DNA from 4 places in the Bradyrhizobium sp. USDA 3364 genome. Region 1 is predicted to be linked to each of the others. Evidence: predicted binding sites of a transcription regulator. Region 1 holds the regulator's gene; each other region holds the start of a gene.

Region 1 (4,172 bases):
AACGTCGAGCACGGCATTGGCCGCGGCGACCGCGAGCGGATTGCCGCCGAAGGTCGAGCCGTGCGAGCCCGGCGCCATGCCGGCCGCAGCCTGCGCGGTCGCCAGCACTGCGCCGATCGGGAATCCGCCGCCGAGCGCCTTCGCCAGCGACATCACGTCCGGCGTGACACCGGTGCGCTTGTAGGCGAACAGGTCGCCGGTGCGGCCCATGCCGGTCTGCACCTCGTCGAAGGCGAGCAGCAGGCCGTGCTCGTCGCACAGCGCGCGCAGCGCCTTGAAGAAAGCCTGCGGCGCCGAGCGTACGCCGCCCTCGCCCTGGATCGGCTCGATCAGGATGCCGGCGGTGTGCGGGCCGATCGCCTTCTTGACCGCCTCGATGTCGCCGTGCGGCACCTGGTCGAAGCCATCCATCGGCGGGCCGAAGCCTTCGAGATATTTCGCCGAGCCGGTCGCAGCCAGCGTGCCCAGCGTGCGGCCGTGGAAGGCGCCTTCGAAGGTGATGATGCGGTAGCGCTCGGGGTGGCCCTTGGAGAAGTGATGATGACGGACCAGCTTGATCACGCCCTCCATCGCTTCCGCGCCGGAATTGCAGAAGAACACGAAGTCGGCAAAGCTCTGCTCGCAGAGCCGCGCGGCCAGCGCCTCGCCGTCCGGGCTCTTGAACAGGTTCGACATGTGCCAGAGCTTGGTCGCCTGCTCCTGCAGCGCCTTGACCAGATGCGGATGCGCGTGCCCGAGCGCGTTCACCGCGACGCCCGAGGTGAAGTCGAGATAGCGGTCGCCGTTGGTTGCGATCAGCCAGGCGCCCTCACCGCGCTCGAAGCCGAGATCGACCCGGGCGAAGACGGGGAGCAGATGCGACGAGGCAACGTTGGTCATGGCGTTCACTGCCGGTTTGAGGCCGACAATTGCCGCGCGCATTGACGCCAGCGCAGCAACGGCCAGCTTCGGAAAACAAAACGGCCGCCTTTGCGGGCGGCACGTGGCCAACATTCTATGCTGCGGCGGGTCAGTGTCAATCGCCAGGAGCCGCCGTTTGCCGGCCTTCCTGCGATGCGCAGCGTACACAATCCGTAGCATTCCGGTGCGGTGGAAAAGCCTCATTGCAATGCTTAACTGTGCTGGAACATGTGGACGCACGGCCGCGGACTCTTGCGCCAGAGTCACGCCATATTGTAGCGTTTGGCCTGTCGGGTACGACATCTCGTGCGGCAGTACTGGACCCTCTAAGTAGCCTTCGTGTCTCGCGTAAACGTTCGGGCGCAACACCGTGCCCGGCGAGGGCTAAGGGATTCTGGCCGCAGGGATATTTGTCCAGATTTGGCTCGCAGCGCCGCTCCAATGACTGGCCGGCGCCATGCGAAAGGAAGAATGCGATGACGGTATTGACCTGGTCCGACGATCGCGTCGAGCAGCTGAAGAAGCTCTGGGAGTCTGGCCTTTCGGCCAGCCAGATCGCAGCGGAACTTGGCAATGTGACGCGAAACGCCGTGATCGGCAAAGTGCACCGGCTCGGCCTCTCCGGTCGCGCCAAAGCACCCTCCACGGCGGCGCCGCGGCAGCGCAAGGCGCGTCCCGCTCAGCACATGATGCGGGTGGCGCGCCCGGTCTCGCGCGGCAACACCGCGCTCGCGCACGCCTTCGAGGTCGAGATGGAGCCCGATCCGATCTCCTACGACAACGTGGTGCCGATGAGCCAGCGGCTGTCGCTGCTCGAGCTCAACGAGGCCACCTGTCACTGGCCGGTCGGCGATCCCTCGAGCCCGGAATTCTTCTTCTGCGGCGGCAAGGCGCTCGCCGGCCTGCCCTATTGCGCGCATCACTCGCGCGTCGCCTACCAGCCCGCCGCCGATCGCCGCCGGCCGTCGGCGAAACCACAGATCAAGTAGCACTCGGGAAGCTAGCCTGGACTGCAAAACAAATCCCCGCGCAAGCGGGGATTTTTTGTGTGATGCGTAGCCCGGATGGAGCGCAGCGCACGACGTGAGGTGAGCACGCACGTCGGGCTCCCTCCCCCCCCCCTTGCGGGGGAGGGTTGGGGAGAGGGGTACCGCTTGCTCCGCTGATTATCGATCGCGAAGAATGCACCGTCGGTTCGGTTGAGGACGTCGCTACACGCCTTACGCCACAGCCCGGGGCTCACCCCTCTCCCCACCCTCCCCCGCAAGGGGGGAGGGAGCCAGACAGTGTGCTCACCTCACGTGATAGCGAACCAACTCACATCACCAGCCGCCGTTACGGTTGCGGCTCGGCTTTGGCAAACCGGTCGTCGAGCGCATAGCCGGCGCCGCGCACGGTGCGGATCGGGTCCTGCTCGCGGCCCGGATTGAGCAGCTTGCGCAGGCGGCCGATATGCACGTCGACGGTGCGCTCATCGATGTAGATGTCGCGGCCCCAGACGCTGTCGAGAAGCTGCTCGCGGCTGAACACGCGGCCGGGATGCTCGAGGAAGAACTCGAGCAAACGATACTCGGTCGGACCGAGATCGATCGGACGGCCCGAGCGCGCCACGCGGCGCTTCTCGCGGTCGAGCTCGATGTCGCCATAGGTCAGCACGGTCGCCAGCCGCTCCGGGCTCGCGCGGCGCAGCAGGCCCTTCACCCGCGCCAGCAGTTCCGGCACCGAGAACGGCTTGACGATGTAATCGTCGGCGCCGGTAGCAAGCCCGCGCACGCGCTCGCTCTCCTCGCCGCGCGCGGTCAGCATGATGATCGGAAGCTGCTTGGTTTCGGGCCGCGCCCGCAGGCGGCGGCACAGCTCGATGCCGGACAGGCCCGGCAGCATCCAATCGAGCACCACGAGGTCGGGGACGCGCTCCTTCAGACGGGTGTCGGCATCGTCGCCGCGCCCAACCGTTTCGACATCGTAGCCTTCCGCATCGAGGTTGTAGCGCAACAGCGTCGTCAGCGCTTCCTCGTCTTCGACTACCAGAATGCGTGCGCTCATCGGTCTAAGTTCTTTCTTTGTGGTGATCCGTTGCCCAGACGCAAACCGAAACGCTCACTTCTCTCGAGCACGATCCTCGCGCAAACGCTTTGTCGCGAAGACAATCCGGTTTCCGCTATTGGAGATCATGCCCTAGTTACCCGGCACCGTGGTGGCAAAAGTCGTCATGTCGCCCTTGGGGCGCTTGTCGGTGATCTGCTGGCCCTCGATCATGTAGAACACGGTCTCGGCGATATTGGTGGCGTGGTCGCCGATGCGCTCGATGTTCTTGGCGCAGAACATCAGATGGATGCAGAACGAGATGTTGCGCGGATCCTCCATCATGTAGGTGAGCAGTTCGCGGAACAGCGAGGTGCAGATCGCGTCGACCTCCTCGTCGCCCTTCCAGACGTTCATCGCCGCCGGCAGATCGTGCGCGGCGTAGGCGTCGAGCACCGACTTGACCTGCGACAGCACGAGGTCGGTCATGTGCTCCAGGCCGCGGATCAGCTTCAACGGCTGGAAATCGCTCTCCAGCGCCGCGACGCGCTTGCCCATGTTCTTGGCGAGGTCGCCGATCCGCTCGAGGTCGGTGGCGACTCGCATCGCGCTGACGATCTCGCGCAGGTCGATCGCCATCGGCTGGCGGCGGGCGATCGTCAGCACCGCGCGCTCTTCGATGACGCGCTGCAGATTGTCGATGTCGATGTCGGCGGCGACCACGCGCTTGCCGAGCGCGACGTCGCGACGGATCAGCGCATCGACCGATTCGGTAATCATCCGTTCGACGAGGCCGCCCATCTCGGCGACCAGGCGGGTCAACTCCTGCAGGTCGCTGTCGAATGCCTTGGCGGTATGTTCAGAAGCCATCGCTTGTCTCCTCAGCCCGGTCAACCAAACCGGCCGGTGATGTAGTCCTGGGTGCGCCGATCGCTCGGGGAGGTGAAGATCTTGTTGGTGTCGTCGAACTCGATCAGCTCGCCGAGATACATGAAGGCGGTCTTGTCGGAGACGCGCGCCGCCTGCTGCATGTTGTGGGTGACGATCGCGATCGTGTAGTCCTCGGAGAGCTCCTGGATCAGCTCCTCGACCTTGGCGGTCGAGATCGGATCGAGCGCCGAGCACGGCTCGTCGAACAGGATCACCTCGGGACGCACCGCCACGGTGCGCGCGATGCACAGCCGCTGCTGCTGGCCGCCGGAGAGCGACAGGCCGGAGGCGTTCAGCTTGTCCTTGACCTCGTTCCA
Region 2 (4,172 bases), 5.6 Mb from region 1:
ATGGAAGGCGCCAAATACGTCTGCTCGCCGCCGCCGCGCGACGTCGCCAGCCAGCAGGCGTGCTGGGAGGGGCTGCAACAGAAGGTGTTTTCGGTGTTCTCGTCGGACCATTGCCCGTTCCGCTACGACGACCCGCAGGGCAAGCTCGCGTCCAGGGGCCGCACCAGCTTCCGCTGGGTGCCGAACGGCATCCCTGGCGTCGCGACGCGGCTGCCGATCCTGTTCTCGGAGGGCGTTGTTAAGGGGCGCATCGACCTCAACAGCTTCGTTGCCTTCAGCGCCACCAACCACGCCAAGATCTACGGCCTCTATCCGCGCAAGGGCACCATCGCGGTCGGCTCCGATGCCGACATCGCGCTGTGGGACCCGAAGCGCAAGGTGACGATCCGCCACGAGCTGATCCATGACGGCTCCGACTACACGCCCTATGAAGGCCTCGAGGTGACGGGCTGGCCGGTGCTGACGATGGTGCGCGGCAAGGTGGTCGTCGACGACGGCACCCTGGTCGGCAGCAAGGAGCACGGCACGTACCTTGCGCGCGCCAAGCCGCCAATAGGGGCGACCATCCCGTAACCCGTGCAACAAGAAGGCAGGAGACCACCATGCCCTATGCGACAACAGATGACGGCGTACGGCTCTATTTCGAGGAAACCGGGTCGGGTCATCCGGTGATTTTGGTGCACGAATTCGCCGGCGACCTGCGCAGCTACGAGCCGCAGATGCGGCATTTCGGCAAGCGCTTCCGCACCATCGCCTACAATGCGCGCGGTTTCCCGCCGTCCGATGTGCCGGATCAGGTGTCGTCCTATTCGCAGGCGCGCGCCGCCGACGACATCCTGGCGGTGCTCGATCACATCGGCGCACCGAAGGCGCATATCGTCGGCCTGTCGATGGGCGGCTTCGCGACGCTGCATTTCGGGCTCCGTCACCCGGCGCGGGCGCTGTCGCTGTGCATCGGCGGCTGCGGCTACGGCGCCGAGCTCGACAAGCGCGAGACGTTCCGCGCCGAGGCCGACGTGATCGCCGGCATGATCCGCAAGGAGGGCATGCCGGCCTTCGCCGAACGCTATGCCTACGGGCCAACCCGCGTGCAGTATGAGAACAAGGATCCGCGCGGCCATTCCGAGTTCAAGCGCATGCTGGCCGAGCATTCGGCGGTGGGATCGGCCAACACCCAGCAGGGCGTGCAGAAGGAGCGGCCCTCGCTCTACACCCTGGTCGACGAGATGAAGCGCATCGATGTGCCGACCTTGATCATCACCGGCGACGAGGATTGGCCGTGCCTGCTGCCGGGCATCCTGATGAAGCAGAGCATCCCGTCGGCCGCGCTCGCGGTGATGCCGAACTGCGGCCACGCCATCAACATCGAGGAGCCCGACGAATACAACCGGATCGTCGGCAATTTCCTGGCCCAGGTCGAAAGCGGCCGCTGGCCGCAGCGTGATCCCCGCGCCGTCAGTGCGTCGATCACGGGAATGAAGGACTAGGGCAGGCTGTCACCGGTCCGTTCGCGCGCACGGCAATGATCCCGGACACGCAGGGGCGCGTTCGCGATCTCACGATCCGGGAGAAAGCCCAACATGCGCGAGCATGCCGCGACCGCGACGCGCGTATATGCAGATCGTGCCAGAGTGCGTACATCCCTGAAATACCGGAACGAGGACCGTTGCTGAGGAATTGATCCGAACACCCTTGCAAGGAGCTCGGACATGCGACCAACCAAAGCCTTCCTGGTGCTCAGCTTCGTCGCTGCTGCAGCAACGATGCTTCCCTATGACGTACAGGCTCGCCGCTTCGGTGGCGGAGCGGCTCACTTTCACGGCGGCGGAATGCGGCCTGGCTGGCATGGTGGCGGCACGCGATGGCATGCCGGCGGAGGTGCGCGCTGGCACGGAGGAGGCGCGCGCTGGGCCGGCGGCGGCCGTTATTACCGTGGCGGTGGTTACTATCGTGGCGGTGGTTATTATGGAGGAGGTTGGGGCGCTGCCGCAGCCGGCCTGGCAACGGGCGCGGCGATCGGCGCCGCAACGGCTTATAACTCCTGCTATCAGACCAGAACCGTGTGGAACGGCAGCGCATACGTTCAGCAAAGCGTGAGGGTCTGCTAGGTCATCCGGAATGTCTGCATTGCCGGACTAACTCTCCTTTCGCCAATTCGAGATCACGGGCGGCCGGACCAACCTGGTCCGGCTTGCGCTCGCGCTGCTGGGGCGACGAGATCGTCGCAGTGTCGCGTCGTCGTGCGCAACACACGTCGGCTACGGCCCCGCAAGCGCGTTCAGCGGCGCGTTCACCTGCCATGTCGGACTGTCGCCGGCGCAATATGCGCGGCAGCAGATCGACTCATGACGCACGCGACCGCGTCATCGAGATAGCGATCAATCCAACATCGTTCGCATCTGCTGCAACCGGCGCGGGAATCAAAACGCGCGATGATGAATCGTTGTGACGATGTGTTGCTCGCACAAAACTTACACAGGGCTGTCATCGGCGATGGATAACTTGTCGCACGTCGACGTCATAAATCTGTAAAATCAAGGGGCACTACGGTGAAAGCCAAATTTCTTTCGACGGTCGGAGTCTGTCTGGTCGCCGCTGCTGCGATTGCGTGCAGCGCCGCCGCTCAGGACGACAAGGATCACGATCATCGTCATCCGCACGACATCCACACGGCAACGCCGATCAAGCATCTTGTCGTGATCTTCAACGAGAACCGCTCGTTCGATCATTATTTCGCGACCTACCCGAACGCAGCCAATCCGACCGGCTCGATCCCATTCAATCCGAAGCCGCATACGCCGAAGGTGAACAACCTGGCCAACGCCAATCTGCTGACCAACAACCCGAACCTCAATCCGGCCAACGGCACCGGCGCGACCAATCCGTTCCGTCTCGACCGCACGCAGGCCAACACCAAGTCGCAGAACCACGCCTACACGCCCGAGCAGCAGGCGGTCGACAACGGCAAGGAAGACCTGTTTCCGGAATTCACCGGTCGCGGCACCGCGGGCGGCGTCGGCGCCTTCGGCACCAACGGGCAGGTGATGGGCTATTTCGACGGCAACACCGTCACCGCGTTCTGGAATTACGCCCAGAACTTCGCGATGAGCGACAATAGCTGGACCGACACCTTCGGTCCGTCGACGCCCGGCGCGATCGAGGTGGTTTCCGGCCAGACCAACGGTGCGCAGAACATCGTCGGCACGTCGTCGTCGATCGCCGACGGCCAGGGCGGGCTGACGCTGATCGGCGATACCGACCCTGCCTACGACTCCTGCTCGAGCACGACCAGCCAGGTCCTGATGACCAGCAAGAACATCGGCGATCTGCTCAACGCCGAGCAGATCAGCTGGGGCAGCTTCATGGGCGGCTTCGACCTGACGCTCAAGAACAGCAACGGCACCACCAATTGCGGCCGCAGCACGTTCTCGAGCAACGTCAACGGCACCATCGTGGACTACATTCCGCACCACGCCTGGTTCCAATACTACAAGTCGACCGCCAACCCGACCCATGCGCGTCCGAGCTCGGTGAATGCGATCGGCCACACCTACCTGCCCGGCAGCAAGACGGTCGATCCGGCCAATCATGCCTACGACCTCGAGGACTTCTACGCTTCGGTGAAGGCCGGCAACTTCCCGGCCGTGTCCTACATCAAGATGCCGGCCTATCAGGACGGTCATCCCGGCAACTCCGATCCGCTCGACGAGCAGGCGGGCAATGTCGAGCTGATCAACTTCCTGCAGAAGCAGAAGGAGTGGGGCGAGACCGCCGTCATCGTCACCTATGACGACTCCGACGGCTGGTACGACCACCAGTACCTCGCACCGATCACCGCCTCGTATGATCCCACCGCTGACCAGGTCAACGGTCCCGGCCAGTGCGGCCGCGGCATCGGCAAGCAGACGCAGCCGAAGGGCCTCGAAGGCAAGCCGGTGAACGGCCGCTGCGGTCCCGGCACGCGCACGCCGTTCCTGGTGATCTCGCCCTTCGCGAAGCGGAACTACGTCAGCCACACGATGATTTCGCAGGCCTCCGTGGTGCGCTTCATCGAGGACAACTGGCTGCACGGCCAGCGTCTCGGCGGCGGCTCGTTCGACGAGAAGGTCGAATCGATCGCTGACATGTTCGACTTCGAACGCGGCCATGGTCAGGACCACGAGTACCGTCAG
Region 3 (4,172 bases), 4.5 Mb from region 1:
AAACAGCACGCGCAGCCCGGTGAGCTGGCGATGCAGGCGCACGCAGGTGCGGCGCATCTTGCTGAGATTCCTGCGCAGCTCGGATCCGGTGTCCTCGGCGAGCACCCGTTCCTCGATCGCATCGATATCGGTGCCGATCTTGTCGGCCAGGCGGTCCATGGTGTCGGCGATCTCCTCGACGATCTTCTCGAGCAGCGCCGCGACGCTGCCGACGCGATGGCCGCCCTCGAGCACGCGGCGCGTCGCATCCGCCGAGCACAACGCCTGATGGCGACCGCTGATCAACAGACGCTCGGTCATTGCAAAGCGGAGATAGCCGGTCTCCCGGGTCGCGGCCTCGACATCCCGTACCAGGTCGGAAAATACGCCGTAGACGCAATTGTCGATGATGTGGATCTGCTGGAAATTATCGTTCGACAGCAGCAGGTCCCGCGCGAGTTGCGGGACATGCATGTTGGCGACCCACGCCCGGGTACGGACGTCGGTGAGGTTGAAGTGCAGCCACAGCCGTCCGTCATGGCTCGGCTCGATCGGCGCATCGATCGGAAGCGGCTCGGCGCGGCCGTCGTGATGCAGGCGGAACGCCCAGACCAGGCCGGGAACCGCCTCGCGCGTCAGCAGTGCACCGACAGGAGCAGGAGGATCAGCCAGCATGGCCGTTCTCCACGGCGACCGCGCGAATTGACATGTTCAAAACCTCGCCTACGCGCAAACCGGGCAAGCGCGTCCCTTGCCGACATTGGAGGACGCGCCTGTTACAGTTTTATGTCAGCCGCCGAGCCCTACTCCGCAGCGAGGCCGGTCGGCGCCGCCGCCTCTGCGGCTTCCTTGTTGTAGTCGTGCACGACGCGGCCGAACGGCAGCGTCAGATCGGCGATGTAGTGATGCGCGCCGACGACGCGCTTCACCGGGAAATCGGCGACCGGTGCGTTGACATGCGGCACGAGATGCAGGCGGCCCGGCCCGATCCACGATCCCTTGACGACGATGTCGGTCAGGTTGATCGCGACGAGCTGGCAGACCTCGAGATGGCCGTCGACGCCGGGGATCATCTTCAGATTGACCTGGGTCTTCGAGAGCGTGGCGCGGGTGACGTCGCCATTGCCCGCCATGCTCTCGTGCTTGTAGCCCATCGTACCCATCGCAACGAGCTGGCCGGCATATTCCAGCGTGCCGGTCAGCGTGTCCTTGACGATCTCGAGCTTGGGGTGGGCGTACTTCTTCGGAAAGCCCCAGATCTCGCGACCGGCCGCGATCGGCGGATCATCGTCGAGATACATCTGGCAGACGAAGTTGACCTCTTCACCGCGCAGCCGCGCGGGGATGACGAGGCCGGATTCGGTGTAGCTGCCGAAGCCGGAGCTGTCCGGCATCTTGATCCATTCGTAATGCACGATCGCCTGCTCGATCGGCTCCAGCGGCTCAGGCAGGCCGGCGCGGATCAACTCCGGATCGGTCTCATAGGTAATGACAAGGAATTCGCGATCGATGAAGCGGTAGGGACCGGCGGGATAGCTCGGACCGGCGGCCGGCATGGACGGAAGCTTGAGCAGATCTTCCCTGCGCATCGCAATAACCCCTGTTGGCAAATATTGCGCGGAAGCTAACGGCCGAGATTGACAGCGATATGAGGGATTTCCGTCAGGTGCGTGACCCCAGGCACGCCTGCGTGACCCCAGGCACGCCTGCGTGACCCCCGGGTACGCCTGCGTGACCTCGGGCACGCCTGCGTGACCTCGGTTGCGCTTGCGTGACCTGCGTTTCGCCGATGAGGCCGATGCTAACCATGCAGGCAGGCATGCCGGATGCGCCATGCGCGCCCACCGCCATTGTCATCACCGCGTCATCGGCGCCCTGAATTCTCGCCGCAGATTTTGGAGTGTCTGATATGGACGCGCGAGCCCCTCAATTTGACGACATCGAGCACGCAACACCCGGCTGGCGACCCGCAGGATGCGATCGCGTGGCGCTGGTGCTGCAAGGCGGCGGCGCGCTCGGCGCCTATCAGGCCGGCGTCTATCAGGCGCTGCACGAATCCAACATCGAACCCGACTGGGTCTGCGGCGTCTCGATCGGCGCGATCAACTCGGCGATCATCGCCGGCAATCCGCCATCGAAGCGGCTGGAGCGGCTGCACACGTTCTGGGATCGCATCACCAGCCGCAAGATCTGGCACTACACGCCGGATGGCGACATCTTCCGCAAGGCGCGCAACTTCACGAGCTCATGGCTGACGACGACGCTGGGGCAACCCGGCTTCTTCACCCCGCACCAGACCAATCCGTGGCTCAGCCCGGCCGGCGCGCGCACCGCCACCAGCTATTACGACACCACACCGTTGCGTGAATCGCTGCTCGAGCTGGTCGATTTCGACCGCATCAATTCCAAGAAAATGCGCTTTGCGGTCGGCGCGGTGAACGTGCTCTCCGGCAACTTCATCTATTTCGACAACGCCCATGACGAGATCGTCCCCGAGCACATCATGGCGAGCGGCGCGCTGCCGCCGGCGCTGCCGATGGTGAAGGTCGGCACCGATCATTTCTGGGACGGCGGCATCGTCTCCAACACGCCGCTGCAGCATCTGCTCGACCAGGAAGACAACGCCAACTCGCTGGTGTTCCAGGTCGACCTGTTCTCGGCGCGCGGCGTGCTGCCGCGCGATATCCAGGACGTGATGGCCCGCCACAAGGACATCATGTATTCGTCGCGCACCCGCTACAACACCGACGTCTACCGCAAGACCTACAATCTGCGCACCGCCCTGCATAACGCGCTGGGAAAGATTCCGGACGAACAGCTCACGGACGAAGAGCGCCAGCTCAAGAAGGCGAACAGCCGCCTGCCCGGCATCACGCTGCTGCAGCTGATCTATCAGCAGAAGGCCTATGAGGGCGACGCCAAGGACCACGAATTCTCCGGCACCTCGATGCGCGAGCACTGGGTGAGCGGACACGAGGACACCAAGCGTTCGCTGAAGCATCGCGAATGGATCAAGATGCCCGAGAACGGCATGGGCATCGTGATCCACGACGTGCATCGCGAGGCGGAGTAGCCGCGCGACTGCTCCCTCACCGTCATTGCGAGCGAAGCGAAGCAATCCATATCACCGCTTGCGGAGGCGTGGATTGCTTCGTCGCCACGCTCCTCGCAATGACGGCGTGAAAGCCTACGGCCGCGTCGACATGTTGCGCGGCGGTCCCGCTGTGCGGATCGGCTCGGCGAGACGCGCGAATTCGCAGAGCAGCGAGCGCGTCCTGCGCGGATCGATCACCTCCTCGACCCAGAACTTCTCGGCCGAGCGGAACGGCGAGCGCAGCTTGTTGAGCCGATCTTCGATCTCGCGCAGCTTGGCGGCGGGATCTTCGGCCGCATCGATCTCGGCGCGATAGGCGGCTTCGATGCCGCCCTCGAGCGGCAGCGATCCCCAATAGGCCGACGGCCAGGCATAGCGCATCGAGAAGCGGTTGGCCGGCTGATGCACCACGCCGGCGACACCGAAGGCGTTGCGGATGATGATGGTGCACCAAGGCACCGTGCTCTGGTTGACCGCCGCCATCGCCCGCACGCCGTGGCGGATGGTCGCCGACTTCTCCGCCTCGAGCCCGATCATGAAGCCGGGGCAATCCATCAGATAGACCACCGGCAGATGGAAGGTCTCGGCGAAGTCGACCCAGCGCACCACCTTCTGGCAGGCGTCCGCGGTCCACGAGCCGCCATAGTGAAAGGGATCGCTGGCGAGCACCAGCACCGCCCTGCCCTCGATCCGCGCAAGGCCCGTGATGATCGGGCGGCCGAAATTGGCGGCGACCTCGAAGAACGAGCCCTTGTCGACGACGGCCTCGATGATCGGCCGCATCTTGTAGACTTGCCGGCGGTTGCGCGGCACGGCCTTCATCAGCGATTCCTCGGCGCGTTCGGGATCGTCGGTGCAGGGAATGGTCGGCGGCAAATCGTAGACCGACGACGGCAGGTAGGAAAGGAAACGCCGCGCGTAATCGAACGCCTCCTCCTCGGTGTCGACGGCCTGGTCGATCCCGCCGGCACGGGTCTGGATGTCGGCGCCGCCGAGCTCCTGCTTGGTCAGATCCTGGCCGAGCCGCTTCACCACCGGCGGGCCGGCGACGAACATCGCGGAGCTCTTGGTCATGACCGAGTAATGCGTGGCCGCCAGC
Region 4 (4,172 bases), 6.5 Mb from region 1:
ACCTGCGGCGATGAAGGTTGCGCTCATCACCGGAAGCTCGGGATCATGGCCATGGGCGCCGTAGAAATTCGGCATCGACAGCGCGGTGGTCGCCGAATTGAACGGCGCATCACCCTGGCGCGCGACGCCGGGGTTCTGGATGCCGTCGAAATTGTAGCCGGGCGCCATCAGCGCGAACACGTCGCCATAGTCCTGGCCGACGGTCTTGCTGGTGCACTGTCCGGTTCCGGCGTCGCATTGCAGCGGCCGGGTCTCGACGACGGTGAAGATGCGCTGATCCCTGAGCGAGTAGTTGAACCGCGCGTTGGGATCGACCGCGTTCTTCACCGCGTCGGTGATCTGCGCCACCAGGGTCCGGTAGGTTGCGAGGTCGACGGTGCCGCCAAGCTCGCGGTTCTGCAGGTTGACGTAGATGTCGGCGGCAGGACCCGAGGTGCGGATCCCGACCTTGCTGGTGTCGATACCGGCGTTGCGCAGGATGTTGGTGAGATTGACCGAGGTGTGGAACGGCGCGAAACCGTGATCCGACACCACGATGACGTTGCTGTCGCGGCCCGCCGTGTCAGCGATCTGCTTTACCGCCTTGTCGGCGGTCTGGTAGGCGAAGCGGATGTAGGAGGCGTAGCGCTTGACCTTGGCCGGATCCTGGTTGGCGCCGATCGAATTCGGGTCGGTCGGGCTAGTGCCCTGGCGCGGATCGGTGAGCAGGAACTGGTGCTCGGAGCCATCGGGCTGCTCGATATAGACCATGACGAGGTCGGCGTCCGGATGCGTCTTGATCGCACGCTCGCCGATATTCGCCTGGTAGCGCACGAAGGTCTTCACCATGTCCTCGAACATGGTCTCGATCTCGACGTCGGGGAAGCTGGTGAAGCCCGGGCTCAGGCGCTCCGGAATCCGGAAGTCGGCCTGCGGACGCCAGAACCCGATGTTGTCGTTGATGTCGTCGACATCGGCGAGAACAGGCGTGTTGCGCGGGATGTAGTTGGCGCCGTAGCGGGCGAAGCGCACCACCGAGAGGTCCGGCGACAGCGCCGAGACGAAGTACGCGGCGCCGACCTTCGCGCCGCTGCCTTCGAAGAAGAACGGGGCGTTCTCGCCGCCGAACTTGACATAGGCCGGCCCGGTCGAGGGCGCGTGGAACGGGCCTGCGGTAATGCCGAGGTTCTCGTCGAAGAACACCAGCGTGTCGTAGTTCACCTTGCGGTCATTTGTCGTGTCGATCGCGGCGACGCGGATCGAATATTTGACGTCGAGCGTCGCGGCGTTGGTGCAGGTCGCGGTCGCCGCCGCAGAGCATGAGAACGTCTCGATCGGCGCCGAGGTCACCAGCACCGGGCTGAAAGAGAAGTGGCCCGCAGCTTGCAGCGCCGCCACGATGCCCGGGTCGGCCGTGAAGTCGCTGCGCGACAGCGTGAAGCCCTGGGCGCCGATGCCGCCGAACGCGCCGAACGGCACCGTGAAGTCGGTCACGCGGGTCGGCTGGGCCGGCTGCACCACGGTCTTGTTGATGGAGATGTCGGCGCCGTCGCCGCCGGGCCAGGTCGCGGTGACGACCTTCTTGCCCTGCTGGCGCAGCTGCACCCACAGGGGCTGTGCAGTCGGGTGCGCCGACGGCCCGAGCGGGCTTTCGTTGTAGCCGCCGATCGGTGCCGCGAAGCCGCTGATGCTGCTGGAGATCGGCCCGACGATCGGCTCGAACGTGTTGGATGGGATGTCGTTATGGACCGCCGTCGAACCGGTCGCGATCGCGATATGCGAGACCGCGGTGAGCGACGGTGACGCCGTCACGTTCTGCAGCGCCACCGCGCCGCGCCGGCTCAGCCGGGCGAGGCCGCCGTCACGCGGCAGCACGCCTTCCTCGATGAATTTCTGGATGAAATCAGGCTTGGCGCCGTCGAGCGAGATCATCACGACGCGCGGCCTGCGGCCGTGATGGTCGCCGTCATGGTCCTGATCCTGATCGTGACCGCGAGAATCGCCGGCATGATCGCCATTATCGCCGTCCTGACCGGCGCGCGCCGGAGTTGCAGTCCACGCCAGCGAAGCGACAAGCGACATCGCCGTCGTGACGGACACAAACGTCTTCAATTTCATGAGAATGCCCCATAGTCGCTGTGCGAATGCACAAACGGAAACCGTTCGGCAATCTACGGAGGCTTGGCTGACGAGCATGTGACGCATGCGCGACGACGCAACGACAGGACGTCGTCGCGTCACAACTGGTGCTCGCATGGCGTCGCGAAGAATTTGCGAGAACACAACGAGCTAGAGCTTGTGCGTTCGATTCAGTACGCGTCGATGTAACGACTCGATGACGGCGTGTTTCCACAGGCGTCGCGGGTCACGCGTTGCTGCCTGCGCGATTGATCCGCGTCGATGCCGATTCGCGGGTGCGGTGAGACTTCGCCGAGGCAGAAAAGGGCCGCTGTGAGCATCGAAATTATGCAGTGTCCCAGTTCGCCGGCAGGCGATATCGCCCTTGGTTGACGCCCTGGCTTATATTGCCGTTTTGTGACTTGGCCCACACGGGCGTGCCGCTGGGCCGGTTAGGGTCGAGCACATGACAAAGCATCTCAGGCTACCGGTCATCTTCACTGCCCTGGTCGTCGCGACGCAATGCTTGGCTGCGGAGACAAAGGGCGCGGGCTCAACCTTCGTTTCGCCTGTGATGGCGAAATGGATCGATGCCTACAAGGCAAAGACCGGCAATGTCGTCAGCTATCAGTCGGTGGGTTCGAGCATCGGCGTCGGCCTGATCAAGAAGGCTGCCGTCGATTTCGGCGCCAGCGACATGCCGCTCGATCCGAAGGAGCTCGACAGGCTCGGCATGATGCAATTTCCGATCGTGATCGGAGGCGTCGTGCCTGTCGTCAACATCGCGGGCGTCAAGCCCGGCCAGATTCAATTCACCGGACCGCTGCTCGCCGACATCTATCTCGGCAAGGTGAGATCATGGAACGATCCGGCGATTCAGGCCGTCAATCACGATCTGAAGCTGCCGCCTGCCGCGATCACCGTCGTCCATCGCATCGATGGATCCGGCACGACGTTCAACTGGTCGAATTATCTCTCGAAGGTCAGCGCGCAGTGGAAGGCAAGCGTCGGCGAGGGCACGTCGGTCGAGTGGCCCGTCGGGCTCGGCGGCAGGGGCAATGACGGCGTCGCTTCGCTGGTCGGCCTGATTCCCGGGGCGATCGGCTATCTCGAATACGCCTACGCGCTACAGCGGCTGGACCGGATTTCCTTCGGTCTGGTGCAAAACGGTGCCGGCAATTTCGTCACCCCGGACGCCGCATCGTTCCAGGCCGCGGCCTCGAGCGCAGACTGGAAGACCACGCAGGATTTCTACCTGGTCCTCACCAACGCTCCGGGGGAAGACGCGTATCCCATCACGGCCACGACCTTCGTGCTGATGCACAAGCAGCCGAAATCGCCCGACAGGTCGGCGGTCGCCATCGACTTCCTGCGCTGGTCGTTGGAGAACGGCAAGTCGCAGGCCGCATTGCTTAATTACGTTCCTTTGCCGCCCGCCTTGATCGGGCAGATCGAGGCCTATTGGCAGCACAATTTCGAGGCGCTCACGGCGTCTGCATCGCCGCCCGCAAAGCCCTGACGCACCTTGGCTTGACACATACCGGACAGGGCCGCGCCGCGCTGGCTCTAGGCACTCGCTGCGGTCAGCGCTTTGCGCTTCACCCGCTTGATGGTGCCGGAGAAGGTGAACAGCGGCCGCTCGGCCGACGTCAGCATGCCGCGCACGAAGATCAGCGAGCCGCCGGCGCGGGTGACCTCGCCGCTGCATTCGATCAGGTCGCCCTCGCGCGCCGCGTCGAGGAATTCCGAGGCGAACGACACCGTGACGCCGGGGCCCTGGAGCACCGAGCCGGCGAGCGCGAACAGGCAGTAATCCGCAAAGGTCATGAAGCAGCCGCCATGGACGTTGCCGGAGCCGTTGAGGTGCTTCGGGCCTACCCGGAACGCGCAGCTGATGCGGCCGTTCTCGTCCATGCGGTGGTAAAACGGGCCGGTATGGGTCTCGTAATTGTCCCGGGTCCAGGTTCGCCAGCCGGCGAATTCGCCCTCGGTTTCGACATGCAGGTCGGGGCGGCGGTTGAATGCGGTCTTCAGTGCGGTATCGGCGAGCTCGTTCACGAAATTTGGCCTTCAAT

Evidence for each region. The regulator PhoB, encoded in region 1, activates phosphate uptake and scavenging genes when phosphate is short. The targets are predictions, from matches to a motif close to TGTCATNNANCTGTCAT.
Region 2: the regulator PhoB is predicted to act here: its motif matches at 2,517-2,533, upstream of ACVILL_RS35195 (phospholipase C).
Region 3: the regulator PhoB is predicted to act here: its motif matches at 1,831-1,847, upstream of ACVILL_RS29375 (acetoacetate decarboxylase).
Region 4: the regulator PhoB is predicted to act here: its motif matches at 2,304-2,320, upstream of pstS (phosphate ABC transporter substrate-binding protein PstS).

Annotation. Positions count from the first base shown of each region.
Region 1 is NZ_JBSRYG010000002.1:1,843,926-1,848,097, forward strand. Features, by position in the region: gene ACVILL_RS08585 (acetylornithine transaminase) at 1-879, opposite strand, end outside; gene ACVILL_RS08590 (GcrA family cell cycle regulator) at 1,377-1,889, shown strand; gene phoB (phosphate regulon transcriptional regulator PhoB) at 2,236-2,946, opposite strand; gene phoU (phosphate signaling complex protein PhoU) at 3,079-3,795, opposite strand; gene pstB (phosphate ABC transporter ATP-binding protein PstB) at 3,816-4,172, opposite strand, start outside.
Region 2 is NZ_JBSRYG010000002.1:7,481,819-7,485,990, reverse strand. Features, by position in the region: gene hydA (dihydropyrimidinase) at 1-573, shown strand, start outside; gene ACVILL_RS35205 (alpha/beta fold hydrolase) at 603-1,487, shown strand; gene ACVILL_RS35200 (hypothetical protein) at 1,710-2,108, shown strand; gene ACVILL_RS35195 (phospholipase C) at 2,550-4,172, shown strand, end outside.
Region 3 is NZ_JBSRYG010000002.1:6,301,467-6,305,638, reverse strand. Features, by position in the region: gene ACVILL_RS29380 (transporter) at 1-654, opposite strand, end outside; gene ACVILL_RS29375 (acetoacetate decarboxylase) at 783-1,568, opposite strand; gene ACVILL_RS29370 (patatin-like phospholipase family protein) at 1,889-3,052, shown strand; gene ACVILL_RS29365 (acyl-CoA carboxylase subunit beta) at 3,167-4,172, opposite strand, start outside.
Region 4 is NZ_JBSRYG010000002.1:8,308,170-8,312,341, reverse strand. Features, by position in the region: gene ACVILL_RS39330 (alkaline phosphatase family protein) at 1-2,097, opposite strand, end outside; gene pstS (phosphate ABC transporter substrate-binding protein PstS) at 2,564-3,616, shown strand; gene ACVILL_RS39320 (PaaI family thioesterase) at 3,664-4,155, opposite strand.